DNA from 2 places in the Desulfovibrio sp. Huiquan2017 genome. Region 2 is predicted to be linked to the other one. Evidence: predicted binding sites of a transcription regulator. Region 2 holds the regulator's gene; the other holds the start of a gene.
What was found. The regulator sigma-54, encoded in region 2, starts transcription at its own class of promoters, with help from an activator protein. The targets are predictions, from matches to a motif close to CTGGCACGGNNNNTGCTT.
Positions count from the first base shown of each region.

Region 1: the regulator sigma-54 is predicted to act here: its motif matches at 1,089-1,106, upstream of J0909_RS07440 (Spy/CpxP family protein refolding chaperone).

Region 1 is NZ_JAFMPN010000007.1:132,985-140,678, reverse strand. Features, by position in the region: gene ribD (bifunctional diaminohydroxyphosphoribosylaminopyrimidine deaminase/5-amino-6-(5-phosphoribosylamino)uracil reductase RibD) at 1-46, opposite strand, end outside; gene J0909_RS07450 (deoxycytidylate deaminase) at 18-476, opposite strand; gene J0909_RS07445 (FmdB family zinc ribbon protein) at 698-898, opposite strand; gene J0909_RS07440 (Spy/CpxP family protein refolding chaperone) at 1,179-1,691, shown strand; gene J0909_RS07435 (DUF4405 domain-containing protein) at 1,848-2,666, shown strand; gene J0909_RS07430 (two-component system sensor histidine kinase NtrB) at 2,674-4,599, shown strand; gene J0909_RS07425 (sigma-54-dependent transcriptional regulator) at 4,604-5,992, shown strand; gene J0909_RS07420 (YajG family lipoprotein) at 6,202-6,831, opposite strand; gene J0909_RS07415 (hypothetical protein) at 6,828-7,346, opposite strand; gene J0909_RS07410 (hypothetical protein) at 7,456-7,644, shown strand; gene J0909_RS07405 (SGNH/GDSL hydrolase family protein) at 7,641-7,694, opposite strand, start outside.
Region 2 is NZ_JAFMPN010000014.1:6,175-13,868, forward strand. Features, by position in the region: gene J0909_RS12855 (LptA/OstA family protein) at 1-376, shown strand, start outside; gene lptB (LPS export ABC transporter ATP-binding protein) at 377-1,102, shown strand; gene rpoN (RNA polymerase factor sigma-54) at 1,342-2,751, shown strand; gene hpf (ribosome hibernation-promoting factor, HPF/YfiA family) at 2,785-3,327, shown strand; gene J0909_RS12875 (PTS sugar transporter subunit IIA) at 3,330-3,779, shown strand; gene rapZ (RNase adapter RapZ) at 3,797-4,678, shown strand; gene J0909_RS12885 (PTS sugar transporter subunit IIA) at 4,681-5,118, shown strand; gene J0909_RS12890 (PTS sugar transporter subunit IIB) at 5,129-5,593, shown strand; gene J0909_RS12895 (PTS sugar transporter subunit IIC) at 5,620-6,300, shown strand; gene J0909_RS12900 (manganese-dependent inorganic pyrophosphatase) at 6,627-7,547, shown strand.

The DNA.
Region 1 (7,694 bases), on a different contig from region 2:
GGGCCATGAAGGCCTCGTTAGCGGAAGTCGCCTTCCATGAAGACATGATTCACTCCGGCTTCCTGCAGCATGGCCTCGGAAAGCTCGTCGGGATAGTTTTCGGCGTAATAGATGTTCTGCACACTGCAGTTGATGAGCATCTTGGTGCACAGGATGCAGGGTTTGGTGGTGCAGTAGATGTCGCATCCCTTGAGGTCGAGGTTGTTGGTGGCCGCTTGGATGATGACGTTCTGCTCGGCGTGCAGGCCCCGGCACAATTCGTGGCGTTCGCCCGAGGGAATGCCGAGTTGATCGCGCAGGCAGCCGACCTCCTCGCAGTGGGCGATGTTGGTGGGCACGCCGTTGTAGCCGGTGGCCAGGATGCGCTTGTCGCGCACGGCGATGGCCCCCACCGCGCGGCGGGTGCAGGTGGAGCGCTGGGCCACCAGATGGGCGATGCGCATGAAATATTCCGGCCAGGGCAGTCTGTCGGGCATGGGGCTCCTCGTTCGTTCGAAGTGGAGGTCGGTTCGGTTTCCCTATCACTTCTTGTTCTGAAAGGGAACGGCCGGGGCGCACGGGATCCCGCTTCGGGCCACCCCGTGGAGCGTGGCGTACCGACCGCGAACGGACTGTCGGGGGGACGAAAAAACGGCCGCTGGCGCGGCCGGATGATGCGTGATGGAATGCGCCCCGACCGGGGCGCGGGCTAGACGCCTCAGCCGCCGGAGCCGCAGCCGTACTCTTTCAGGGCTTCGAGATTGGGCCCGCCACCATCCACTTTGGCGGAGCAGGCGCTCATGAGCTTTTCGGTCTCGGCGGAACCGCACCGGGGGCAGGGCGCGGGAGCTTCGGCTTTGAACACCAGCTCCTCGAATTCGTGGCCGCACTGCTTGCAGATATATTCATAGATGGGCATGACCTTGCCTCCGCGCTTCATATAGGTTGCCGATGGCCAACAAGTTGTGTCGAGTCGGGCCGTTGTCAAGGGACAATCTCTTGCACATTGCACAGATTTTGTGCAGAGTCTGTGCAGTAAAATGCACAAAAGATGTGCATTTATCCGAATCGGCGATTAGAATAGCGATGAATTCAAACAGCTTGCGATTTTGGCACGGGCTGTGCTTTCTGAAGAGACAAGAAGATCACACACTCTCTTCTTCCTGTTGCATGAAAGTATAACCGCCAGGAGGCACCCAATGTCCAAAAAGAACATCACCATTTCCGCTTTGGCGGCCGCTCTCGTCCTGAGCATGGCCGCGTTCGCCGTGGCCGGCCCTGGCTACGGTCGAGGCGCCAACGGCGTTTGCGGCGCCCCCGGTTACGGTCCCGGTGCCGCGTACAGCCAGTTGACCCCCGAGAAACAGGCCGAGGTCAAGGCCGTGGTGGACAAGTACGAACCACAGTTCGAGACCGTTCGCACCCAGATCTGGGCCAAGCGGTCCGTGCTCCAGGCCATGATCAACGGCGGCAAGGCCGATGAACAGGCCATCACCAAATTGGTGACCGACATCTCCAGCCTGCGCAACAAGATGCGTGACCTGCGTGCGTCCATGGCCGAGGAACTGGTCAAGACCACCGGTATCGCCGCCTTCGGCTCCTGCCCCGGCCCCCGTTTCGGGCAGGGCGACGACGATGACGGCCCCGCCCAGGGCCGCGGTATGTACGGGCACGGCATGTACGGACGCGGCATGGGTCGAGGGATGTACTAAGTCATTGAACTGAACAGATATTTCCGATAACCCGGAAAACAGGATATTGCGGGACAGGTGGCGTGGGGCCGCCTGTCCCGCAAATGATCATCTGCAGGCGATGGCGGGCATGCAGGGGATCCACGGCAATGCTTCACTTCTCGAGGAGGTCCTTGGATGTTCCGGAAAATCACGTCCCTTACCGCGCTTCTTTCGTTTCTTGTCACGCTCCTTACCAGTGTGGTCCTGTACATCGTGCCCGAGGGCCGTGTGGCGTACTGGGCCGATTGGCATCTGCTGGGCATGACCAAGACCCAATGGGGCGACGTCCACACCGCCGTGGGCACGCTCTTCCTTCTTGCGCTGCTCCTGCACACCTGGCTCAACTGGAAGCCGATTACACATTACATGAAGAACCGGGCCCGCGAATTCGTGGTCATGACGCCCTCCATGATCTTCAGCTTCATCCTGGTCTTCCTGGTCTTCGCGGGCACCCTCATCAATCTGCCGCCCATGAGCACACTGCTCGACTACAGCGCACGGATCAAGGAGGAAGCCACCGAGGTCTACGGCAATCCTCCCTACGGCCACGCCGAGACCAGCCCGCTGAAGAAATTTTGCGGATTTCTCGGTCTGGACGTGAATATGGCGCTTTCCGCCCTGCGCGAAGCCGGGTTCGACCCGTCCATCGACGAGAACACCCTGGTCCAGGACATCGCCCGGTCGCGCGGCGTCAGTCCGCAGCACGTTTACGACATCATCCGTGCCAGACAGGGCGGCGACCCCTTTGCCCTGATGCCGGTCCAGCCCCCCGAGGGCACCGGCAAGTTGACGGTCACTGCCGTGTGCACGACCTACGGCCTGGAGTTGGAAGAGGTCCTGGCCCGGCTCAAGAACGCGGGCATCGACGCCACTCCGGAAAGCTCCTTCAAGGATCTGGCGGGCGCGCACGACATGTCGCCCAAGGGCATTTACATGATCGTCAGGGGCGAGTAGGGGAACCATGGAGGTCGTCCATCCGGAAGGCAGGGAGAAAGGCCCCCTGGTCGCCCTGGTCCTGGCGCTTATCGTGCTGGGGTTGGGCAGTCTCTACCTGACCTGGCAGTCCATCGCCCAACAGCGTAAGATTGTCGAGGACCACATGGTCATGACCGGCAATTCCATCCTGCGCGGCGTGGACAACAACATCTTCCGCATCGCCCGGACCCTGCGCATGGGCGGACAGTCCTCGACCCTGTTCCGGACGATGACCGAGGAGCTTTTCACCGAGTTGGCCAAGTCCGACGACATCGAGTTCGTCACCCTGTTCGACCGTACCGGGCATCCCATCGTCACCTCGGTCAAGAAGAACAACCACCCCATCTTCCAGTTGCCCGACGCCGTGGCCGAGGATATCGAACCCGGCCGCGCCTGGCACGTCATGGCCGAAGTGGACAAGACCAGCGTGCTTTTGTCCGGGCTCCAGGTCCGCGCGGGCGTCGCCTCCCTCCTCGGCCTGTCCCCGGACGAAGGGGGGCAGGGGCGCAACGGTCTGGGCCGGGGGCTCGGGCAGGGCATGGGCCCGGGCATGATGTTCGACGAGGACGTCCAGTCCAAGGTCTACCTGGTGGTCGGCCTCAACGCCGAAAAGCACATGCGCCAATTCCGCCAGTACCGGCAGGCCGCCACGTACCAGACCGGCTACGTTTTCTTGGCCGCCGTGGTCCTCTGGTCCCTGGCCTTCGCCTACTTGCGCAGGCGGGGCGCGAGCCGCAAGCTCATCCGCCTGGAGCGGTTCCAGAACAAGCTTTTGGACAACATGCCCGACGGCCTGGTCACCCTGGCCGAGGACGGCGAAATCCTGGCCGCCAACCGCTCGGCCCTGGAGCTGCTCGCCCCGATGCCGGACGAGGAGTCCGGGGATACGGACGGCCTGGAGGACTCCCCGGACGCGGGCGGCAAGGAAGGGAGCGCCAAGGGACGGGGCAAGGACGGGAAAAAAGGCGGCGACGCGCCCGTGCCGCCCGAGATCATCGGCGCCAATTGGCGGGATTTCGACTTTGGCCGCCAGACCAGCGAGAACCCGCCGTCCGGCCCGGTGGAGTGGGAACAGTTCGACTATCAGGGCCGCCAGTTGGAGATCCTTTTCCTGCCGTTCCAGGAACACGACGAGGACGACGGCCCGGAGCAGGCGCAGCGGCTGGTCCTGATCCGGGACCGCACCGAGATCCGCTCCCTGGAGGAGGACCTGAACGAGGCCAAGCGGCTGGCCGCCATCGGTTCGCTGGCGGCGGGCGTGGCCCACGAGGTGCGCAACCCGCTTTCCTCCCTGCGCGGCTTCGCCCAGCTCTTCGCCACCAAGCTCAAGGGCCAGGCTCCGCTGGATCAGTACGCCACGGCCATGGTCCAGGAGGCGGACCGCCTCAACCGCGTGGTCACGGACCTGCTTTACCTGGCCCGGCCGCGCCAGTTGGATCCGGTCTTCATCGACATGTTCAAGGTCGGCGACTCGCTTCGGCAGCTCATGCGCTTCGACTTTGAGGACAAGCAGATCGAGCCGGAGTTCGACTTCGGGCCCGAGCCGGTCTGGGCCGACCCGGACGCGCTCCGGCAGGTCCTGCTCAATCTTATTTCCAACAGCCTGGACGCCATCCAGGGGTGCGCCGAGTGCGACAAGCCCGGCCACGTCCGGCTGGTTTCCATGCGCGGCCACAAGGGCGTCTGGATCATCGTGGCCGACGACGGCCCGGGCATGAATCCGGACATCCGCGACGACGTCTTCAAGCCTTTCGTCACGGGCAAGAAGACCGGTACCGGACTGGGGCTGGCCATTGTCCAGAACATCATGCGCGCCCACAAGGGCCGGGTGCTTATCGAATCCGAACCAGGCCGGGGGGCCGAGATGAAGTTGTTCTTCCCCGACCCGCCGCCTGCGGCAGACAAGGAATAGATTCATGAATGAAGAACGTATCGCGTTGATTGTGGACGACGAACCGGGGCACCGGATGATGGTCCGCGCCGTGCTCGAAGACGACGGTTGGACCGTGCTCGAAGCCGAATCCGGCGAACGCGCCCTGACCGTATTGGCCGAGGAGGCCGAATCCGACACCTACCCCGACGTGGCCATGGTGGACATGAAGATGCCCGGCATGGACGGCATGCAGTTGCTCAAGGAGCTCCAGGTCCGGCGGCCTTCCATGCCTGTGGTCCTGCTGACCGCATTTGGCTCCGTCGGCTCCGCCGTGGACGCCATGAAGCGCGGAGCCTTCGACTATCTGACCAAGCCCGCCGACAACGACGAGTTGACCGCCGTTCTCGGTAAAGCATTCGAATATCACAAACTTTTGGATGAAAATGCCCGGCTGCGCGCCGAAGTGGGCAGCGAGCCCGACTTCATCGGGGGCAGCCCCGGCATCGAGCGGGTCCGCGACCTCATTGCCCAGGCCGGGCCCACCGAGGCCACGGTGCTCATCCTCGGCCAGAGCGGCACCGGCAAGGAATTGGTCGCCGAGGGGCTCCACCGGGCCAGCCCGCGGGCCGACAAACCGCTCATCAAGGTCAACTGCGCGGCCCTGCCCGACGACCTTCTCGAATCCGAGCTCTTCGGCTACGAAAAGGGCGCGTTCACCGGCGCGGTCAAGGACAAACCCGGCCGGTTTCAACTGGCCGACGGCGGCACCCTGTTCCTGGACGAGATCGGCGAAATGCCCGCCGCCCTTCAGGCCAAGCTTTTGCGCGCCCTCCAGGAGAAAACCATTGAGCCGCTCGGCTCGGTGCGCACCCTCCAGGTGGACGCCCGGATCATCGCGGCCACCAACCGCAATCTCAAGAGGGAGGTTGAGGCGGGCCGTTTCCGCGAGGACCTTTACTACCGTCTGGCCGTGCTCGAAATACGCATCCCGCCGCTGTGCGAACGCAAGGAGGACCTGCCGCTTCTGGTCAGCTTCCTGCTTCGCCGCCTGGGCAACAAGAACAACAAGATCATCCGTACCGTGACCCCGGCCTTTCTCGACGCCTTGTCCGGCTACGAGTGGCCAGGCAACGTGCGTGAACTGGAAAACGTCCTGGAACGCGCCTTGATCCTCTCCCGGTCCGATGCGCTCGGCCCGGATCTCCTGCCGCCCCAGATCACCGGGGCCCGGGAAAACGTCATCGACATGGAGTTTTCCCACGGCGGGCGTCCCCAGCCGACTCCCGCCAATCTCGAAGAAGCCGAGAAGCAGGCCATCATCCAGGCCCTCGAAGAAAACGGCAACCACCGCGAACGCACGGCCGAGGCCCTGGGGATCAGCCGCCGCACGCTGCAATACAAACTCAAGAAATATGGACTTACGCGGCGTTAGCGGCCACTAGCGACAGGGCTCCTTCTCCATGCATAAAGCAAAAAAAACGGGCCGCCTCGACCATAAAGGACGGGCGGCCCGATTTTGGGTGTTGTTCAGCGTTGTGAAAGTGGTAGTGCCCTTAGCGAACGGGTTAAAGGAAAGCCTAATCGCAAGGCCTCGTGGGGCGGCGTGAAAACGTTTCCCTTTGAGCTGTCGCCTACACAGGCTTACAACTTCTCCGCGTTTTCTGTTTCGGCAAGGGGTTGTTCAGAGGATGGAACGGGTTTTAGTAGTGCCGAATGGAGTTGCGGGTCTTGAGTGATCTTCGTAACAATGTCGGTCATCGCCTTGATCAGAGCCGCTCGTGCATTTTTACCGCTTGCGAGCTGTATGCTTTCCTCAACGCCGCCGCCTTCGTAAGATTTTGAGAAGACTAATTTCCCGTCTTCACGGACTTCGACTTGGACTAAGCCGTCGGCAACTGCGCTGCCGGACCAAAAACCCATCTTAAAATCGTTATACAGACGCATTAATTTTACGTTGATATTTTTCCCCTCATCGCCGATCTTGAAGCCTTCGTTTGCAAGTTCGAACGCAACACCATCCGCAACCGTTTGGGCGATATCGTTAGTAGCTACGATCTCGGCCATTTCCATGCCGTAGCCATTCTTTTTGGTGCCTACACGATCCTTGTACACGGTACGCTTGTCTTCGTGCGTGACAGTGATGGGAACATTCTCAGCACCTTCAACAATCGTAATGTTCGCAGCACCTTGGTAAGGAACGTCGATCTTATCGACCGTCATCGCGCAACCGGATAATACAAACAACGCAAAGAGAGGAGCTAGTATCTTCATTTTAATTTAATACCTTTTGGTTTTTCTATTTCTTCTGGAAGATTGTTGGCTGGCAATACACGTTGATATTGTCCATTTATTTGAACCATGACTCTGTCGTTGATCTCAAGAATGGTATCTTTTTCGGAAACATTCTGAGCTACGGTTATCGTCTTTCCATTTTGTAGGACCACCGTATATTCAACGCCGCCACGCCTTCTGATGGCTTGCTCAAGTCCCGAGCCAAGGGCCGCGCCGGCTGCTGCTCCAGCAACTCCACCGGCAACACTGCTGAATCCGTTTCCCGTGCCGGCCCCCAGGGCCGCCCCTCCGGCCGCACCGGCGAGAGCTGTCGCTCCGCTATTTTCTCCATAGATATCGATATCCCTTACAGCAACAACCGTACCGAATTGAACAACCTGAACCTGGCCGACTTCAGAATAATTATATCTGGTCTGTGTGGAGTACTGACAAGCGCATAATGAAATGAGCACCAAAGCGGCTAACACAGCACTTGTCCTTTGTTTGTTCACCATGCTAATTCCTTTTTGCGGTGGACCAGAGAAATAATTGAAGAATGTTCATATGAGCAGTTGGTAGGTATCGCCAAAATGGTACTCTGGCAATGATAAAATTGTCAGTTGGTTGAGCGACCCGTTCGGCGGGGTCATTGAGGACACCAACCCGCCCCTGCGTCTGCCCATCGGCTTCGTCGGCGGCCTGCACGGCCGGGATCTCGGCTTCGTCCGTTTCGGCTGGCGCGGCTATGACGTAAAACCCGGGAGATGGACCGCGCCTGATCCTAATTGGCGACACGGGCGGCGATTCGGCTAGCTCAGCGCGTGCGCCCGTATCTCGTCCAGGCGGGCCAGGTACTCGGTTCG
Region 2 (7,694 bases):
CGGCAAGGTCATTTCCTTCGTGGGTAACGTGGTCGCTACCCATGGCGAACTGACCCTCTGGGCCGACAGGCTTTCGGCCTTTCTCGCGTCCAGCTCCGACAAGAAATTTTCCGCCGATAGCGTTGACCGCATCGTGGCCGAAGGCAAAGTCCGGGCACGGAAGGGGACCACCGAAGGAACCTGCGGCAAGCTGACCTACTTGGTGGGGCCGCAACTCCTCAAGATGGAGCAGAATCCCAAACTCCAGGATGGCCCCAACTCCTTGACCGGCGAAGTCATCAATTTCCACATCAAAGACGATCGATCCGAGGTCATCGGCGGCGAACAGCGCGTCAAGGCCGTCTTCATGACTCCCGGCAATCTCAAGGTGCAGTAGATGGCGGAAGGTCTGCGCGCAACGAACCTGTCCAAGCGGTACGGACAGAAAGAGGTCGTCCACGGCATCAACATAGAGGTCAACACGCGCGAGGTGGTCGGCCTGCTCGGTCCCAATGGCGCGGGCAAGACGACCACGTTCTACATGCTCGTGGGCATTGTTCAGCCCAACACCGGCGAGGTGTCGCTGAACGGCCAGCCGCTCACGGACAAGCCCCTGCACGAGCGCGCCCGCCTCGGCGTCAGCTATCTGCCCCAGGAAAGCTCCATCTTCAAAAAGCTTACCGTGCGCCAGAATCTCCAGATCATCCTGGAGCAGACCAACCTGACTTCACGGCAGCAGCGGGCCCGGGCCGAGGAACTCATGGAGATGTTCACCATCACCAAGCTGGCGGACCAGGCGGCCATGTTCCTGTCCGGCGGCGAGCGGCGCAGGCTTGAGATCGCCCGGGCGCTCATCCTCGATCCGCAGTTCATTCTTCTGGACGAACCGTTCGCGGGCATCGACCCCATTGCGGTCATCGACATCCAGGAAATAATCTCCGTGCTCAAGTCCATGGAGATCGGCATCCTCATTTCCGACCACAATGTCCGGGAGACCCTGAACATTTGCGATCGTGCCTACCTTGTCTACGAAGGGACGGTCATTCTGGAGGGAGCCCCGTCTGAAATCGTCACATCCAGCCGCGCCCGGCAGATCTATCTGGGCGAAGATTTTCATCTCTGATCTCCTTGCCCTTATCTTTTTTTCGCTTTCCCGATTTACACCGTACCCAAAGGTTGGTACACTTTTTTCATACCATCAATGTGCCCTGTGTATTTACAATAGAAACAGGATGTTATCACTATTGTGTTGCATCCTTAAATTCTCTGTGGCATAGTTGGTTTGAAAAAAATGGTGGGCGGGCGAAAAAAATTTTCGTTATCCAGCAGCCGATAAATACAACTTCAAGCGAGTGACGAATCATGGGATTGGAACTTCGGCAACAGCTCAAGCTCTCTCAGCAACTGGTCATGACGCCCCAGTTGCAGCAGGCCATCAAGCTGCTGCAGTTATCGCGTCTTGAACTACTGGAGACGGTGCAGCAGGAATTGTTGGAGAATCCCTTTCTTGATGAGACCGAAACCGACACCGAGGTCCCAGACAAAGCGGAGGCCCTGACCGAATCCCAGGCCGAGGAGGAGTTGGTCCGCAACGCCGACTGGGAAAACTATCTCGGCGAATTTTCCTCCACCTCCAAGCAGGCCATGTCCCGCGACATGGAAATGCCGGAAGAGGGTATGTCCTTCGAGGCGCGGCTGGCCTCCAAGCCTTCCTTGGAAGGGCATCTCAACTGGCAGATGCGTCTGTCCAGCTTTTCGGAGCAGGAATTGGCCATCGGGGACGTCATCATCGGCAATCTCGATTCAAACGGCTACCTGCAGGCGTCCATGGCGGAGTTGGGTGCCATGGTCCAGGCCTCCGAGGAGGAGATCGAATCCGTCCTGTTGCGCATCCAGCATTTGGACCCTGTGGGCGTGGGTGCCCGCAGCCCGCAGGAATGCCTGCTGGTCCAGATGGAAGTCCTGGGCTACGACGACCCGACTCTGGTCTCCCTGGTGCGCGACCATCTGGAGGATCTGGAAAAGAATCGCTACAAGCCGTTGGCGCGCAAATTCAAAATCTCCATGGACGAGCTCAAGGCATACCTGGACCTGCTCCAGACGCTCGATCCCATGCCCGGCGCCAATTTCTCCAGCACCGAGCCGCATTACGTCAGCCCGGACGTGTTCGTCTACAAGTACGGCGAGGACTTCGTCATCATCCTCAACGAGGACGGCATGCCCCGGTTGCAGATGAATACCTTCTACGTGGATTCCATGAAGGGCGCGGCCGACAAGGAGAAGGAATATTTTCAGGAAAAGATGCGTTCCGCCGCATGGTTGATGAAAAGTCTGTACCAGCGGCAGCGAACCCTGTATAAAGTGGTTGAAAGCATCGTCGGTTTTCAAAGAGCCTTCTTCGAAGAAGGCGTGACAAAGCTCAAACCCTTGATCCTCAAGGAGGTAGCGGAAGATATCGAAATGCACGAATCCACCGTGAGCCGGATCACGACGAACAAGTATGTTTCGACTCCCCACGGCATTTTCGAGCTGAAGTTTTTCTTCAACTCGGCCTTGGATCTGAACGACGGTTCCCAGGTGGGCTCGGAGAGCGTCAAGGCGCTCATCAAGCAAATGATCGCAGACGAAGACACGAAGAAACCGCTCAGTGACGAGCGCATCGGCGAGATCCTCCAGGAAAAACTGGAAGTGAATATCGCCCGGCGTACGGTCGCCAAGTACCGCTCGGCCATGGGCATTCCTTCATCTTCAAAACGCAAGCAGTACTTCTAGAACTGTTTGGCACTCTCAACCAGGAGGCGGCGTATGAACATCAGCTTCACTTTCAAGAACTTCGAGCCTTCCGATCACCTCAAGGGGTATGCGGAAAAGCGTTTTGAAAAGGTAGCAAAATACGTTTCCGATGCGGAGGCAGATCTCCAAGTCAATCTGCTGGTCGATAAGTTCCGCCACAAGGCGGACGTGATCCTGAACTCGGATCGCATTCATATCTCGGCCTATGAAGACTCGGAAGACATGTATTCCACCATTGACATGGTCCTGGACAAGCTGGAAGCCCAGCTCCGCAAGATGCGGGAAAAGATGAAGAACCGCCCCAGACAGGCGCGTCCGAATAAAATGGTGCAGATGAACTACCTGTCCTATGAGGACCTCGCTGCCGGTTCATCCCCCACCATCGTAGGCACCGATGCATACGAGCCCAAGCCCATGTCCGTGGACGAGGCCGCCATGCAGCTCGATGCCCTTGACAATGAATTCCTGGTCTTCCGCAATGCGGAAACCGAAGGCGTTAACGTAATATACAAGAGGAAGAACGGCGATTACGGCCTGATCGACCCTGGTAACTAAGCATGAAACTCAGTGATTACCTGGCGAAGGAGCTGATCCTTCCCGAACTCGCGTCCGAGACCAAATCGGACGTTCTGCAAGAACTCGTCGCCCCCTTGGGCGAACAATATCCAGAGATGGACACGGACCATGCGGTCCGTGTCCTTCTCGATCGTGAACGGCTCGGCTCCACTGGCATTGGGGACGGTATCGCCATTCCCCACGGCAAGCTCGAAGACCTGGAAAAGGTCATCGTGGTCGTGGGCCGCAGCCACAAGGGTGTGGAATTCGAGGCCCTGGACCATAGTCCCTGCACCATCTTTTTTTTGGTGCTGGCCCCGGAGCAGGTAGCGGGCATGCACCTGCGCGTCCTGGCGCAGATCTCCCGTCTTCTCAAGGACGAGGAATTCCGCAAGGCGTTTCTGGCGGCCGAAGACCTTGAGGCCCTCTGGGCCCTGCTCAAGAGCGTATAACCCCGGGACGGACACCGTTGACCGCGACCAATCCTTTTCCCGTGGTGATCGTCACCGGGCTCTCCGGGTCCGGCAAGAGCACCGCCCTCAAGGTCTTTGAAGATCTGGGCTTCTTCTGTATCGACGGACTGCCGTCCGAGATATCGCCCAAGCTGGCCGACCTCATCCTCAAATTCGATACCAAGTATCGCGGCCTGGCGCTGGGCATGGACCTGCGCCAGTTCGAGTTCGTGGACGGATGGGGACAGGCCCTGAAGGGGTTCGCCGAGCTCGGCATAACCCCGCAGGTCCTCTTTCTTGAAGCCAAGATGAGCGAACTGGTCCGGCGTTATGCGACCACCCGCCGGCCGCATCCGCTGGAGAGCCGCAACCTGGGCCTGGAAGCGGCGTTGGAAATGGAAAAAAAGCTGCTGGAGCCGGTCCGTTCCGGCGCGGCCCTGGTCCTGGACACCACGGACTACTCCATCCACGACCTGCGCCGGGTCATTCAGGCGAAGTGGTCATCCCTGGAAACGGTGGGTATGGGCATGCGGGTGCACATCATCACCTTCGGCTTCAAGTACGGCGTGCCGTCCGAGGCGGATCTGGTCTTCGATCTCCGTTTTCTGCCCAATCCTTATTTCGACAAATCCCTGCGGTCCTTGTCCGGCCTGGACAAGGCCGTGTCCACCTACGTCCTGGACAATCCCACGGGGCAAGGGTTCATTCAACGTTTCAAAGATTTTCTGCTTTATATCCTGCCGCTTTACGCTGAAGAAGGACGCTACAGGATCACCCTGGCCTTAGGCTGCACCGGCGGCCGGCATCGGTCGGTTTCCGTGGCCGAGTCGGTGCTGGCAACCCTGAAGGAAAAAGGGTATACGGTTTCGATCGAACATCGACATATGGAACTCGGTTAGACATGGTTGCAAAGACTGACAAAAAAGACGGCGTGATCGGCGTGGTGCTGGTTACCCACGGCAGCTTCGGCGAGACCCTGCTCGGGGCGGCCGAGATGGTTCTGGGCCCCCAGGACAATTGTCTGGCCGTGGGCATCGACGTGAACAAGGGCGTGGACGAAGCCCTGGAAGGCGTGCGCAAGGCGATCCAGTCCGTGGAGCAGGGCAAGGGCGTCCTGGCCCTGACCGATCTGTTCGGCGGTTCGCCCACGACCATGTCCCTTTCCCTGATGAAGTCGGAAAACCTTGAAGTCATCACCGGCGTCAACCTGCCCATGCTCGTGGCCACCCTGCAATCCCGTTCCCTGAAACTCCACGACCTGGCCGAAAAGGCCATGGAAGCAGGGCAGCAAGGGATCAAGGTCGCTGGGGCTATGCTGCGCAAGAAAGCGAAAAAGTAGGGACCGCGCCGTGACGTTTGTTCGTATAGACAACCGCTTGATTCACGGCCAGATCATTGAGACGTGGCTGCCCTATACCGGCGCCAAGACGGTCATCGTGGCCAACGACGAATTGGCTCACGACATCCTCCAGCAGGAAATCATGTCCCTGGCCATCCCCCAGGCGGTGAAGAGTTCCTTCGTTACCGTGGACGAGGTGCCCTCGGCCATTGCCCGACTCGGCTCCAACGTCGGCGACGACGGGGCCATCATTCTTTTTTCCAACTGCGCCGATGCCCGCCGGGCCTTTGATTCCGGCTTCGGCTTCCATGTGCTTAACGTCGGCAACATCCACTACAGCCCGGGCAAGCGACAGATATCCCCAAGCGTGGCCTTGTCCGACGAGGACGAGACCTGCCTGCGTCAGTTGAACCGCCAGGGCGTGGAACTCGATTTCCGCTGCGTGCCCAACGACCCCGTACAGGTGAGGTTCTAGGCCATGCTCATGCAACACTCCCTCGCTTGGTTCGCCCTGGTCGCTTTTTTTTTGCCCTCTTTTCCCAATTCCGTTCGTCGCTGACCATCGGTCTGCTTGAACGGCCCCTGGTGGTCGGCTTCTTCTGGGGCGCAGCCACCGGTGAATACACCACCAGCCTGTATATCGCCATATTCTTCGAACTGTTTTGGCTCGACCTCATCCCGGCCGGTACGTATATTCCACCACAACTCACGGCGGCCACCTTTGCGGCCCTGACCCTGACCACATGGTTCGGCCTCGAGCAGCCGTCCAGGATCATGCTCGTGCTTTTCGCCAGTATGCCGCTGGCCTGGATCGGCACCAAGGTGGAAGGGTGGCTCCGCGAGCGGGAGCAGGGCAGTTACAACGCACTGCTCAACTGGGCGCGCAATCCCGATTCCAAGCATCTGCCCGGTGCCCTGGTCCTGCGCTCCATGGCGCGCGGGCTGGTCATGAGCTGGGTGACTTTTCTAGCGGCGGTCCTCATTCTCAAGGAAGCGTTCGAGCTTTTTTTCGCCCTGTACCCATCCCTCTTCACTCATCTGGATGTAACCTGGGCCCACCTTTGGGTGGCCGCCTCCCTGGGCGGACTCATGGCCCTGCGCCTGAAGCGGGCCTACGTCATCCTGGCCACGGGCATCATCCTTGTTGCCTTGTTCCTGCTTCTGCCCAATCTGTGGGCGTGATCCCGTCCCATCCCCCGACGCTTTTTCCCATTTGTCAGGCTTGTCCTTTCTTTGCGATCATATTCACATGGTTGGTGAGGACTCGGCCGCGTTCAAACATTTCCACCGGGCGAAACGGCAGGGTGGGAAATCCGCCGGAAGGCCTTGTGCCCCATGGTTTGCGGGAGGATTGTGCCGTTCCCGCAACGGACGCAAATCTTTTCGCGCTTTTCTCACTTTGGCTGCGCTTTTAGCTTGGCAGTTTGGAGTGTTTGTGATATCTGTCACATTCTGTTTTTGATGCTCAATTTCCTTATACAGGATAATTCAATTTAGGAGGACTTAATATGGCTATTTTGGTTGTTGGACACAAGAACCCTGACACCGACACCGTCGCTTCCGCGATTGGTGCCGCCGACCTGTACAGCAAACGTGGTATGGAAGCCAAGGCCGTGACTCAGGGAGAGATCGCTCCCGAGACCGCCTTCGTGCTCGAAAAGTTCGGTTTCGCCGCTCCTGAGATCGTCACCGACGCCACCGATCAGAAGATCATCCTGGTGGACCACACCGACATTTCCCAGACCATCGACAATCTGGACAAGGGTGAGCTTCTTGCCGTCGTTGATCACCACAAGCTGGGTGACATCACCACCGCCGGTCCGCTGGAGATGTGGGTCTGGCCCGTGGGCTGTTCCGCCACCGTGTTGAAGTCCATGTACGACTTCTACAATGTCGAGATTCCGGCCAATATCGCCGGTATCCTGCGGTGCGCCATCCTGAGCGACACCGTCATGTTCAAGTCCGTCACCTGTACCGATGCCGACAAGGCCGCCGTCGAAGCCCTGGCCAAGATTGCCGGTGTCAATGACATCATGGCCCTGGGCATGGAGATGTTCAAGGTCAAGTCCGCCGTTGACGGCACCTCCGCCAGCGAGCTGGTTTTCCGCGACTACAAGGACTTCGACATGTCCGGCAACAAGGTTGGCATCGGCCAGTTGGAAGTCGTGGATCTGTCCATGCTGGACGCCCACAAGGATGCTCTGCAGGCCGAGATTGAGAAGGTCAAGGCCGATGGCCGTCATTCCGTCTTCCTGCTCTTGACCGATATCATGAAGGAAGGCTCCGAGATGCTCATAGCCTCCGACGATCCGGCTGTGGTCGAAAAGGCCTTCGGTATCGCCACCAAGGGCGAGCCCGTCTGGCTGGAAGGCGTCATGAGCCGCAAAAAGCAGGTCGCCCCCAACTTCATCAAGGCCTTCGAAGGCTAGTAGCTCAAGACTACTGTTAGTGCGCAAAGTCGGGCCCGCCAGCATTGTGCTGGCGGGCCTTTGCTTTTGGCCGATACCCCGTAGCGACCGTCCGGACGGATCGCGGGGGCGATTGCCGTGCCGGGCCGGAGATGGGTTGAATCACGC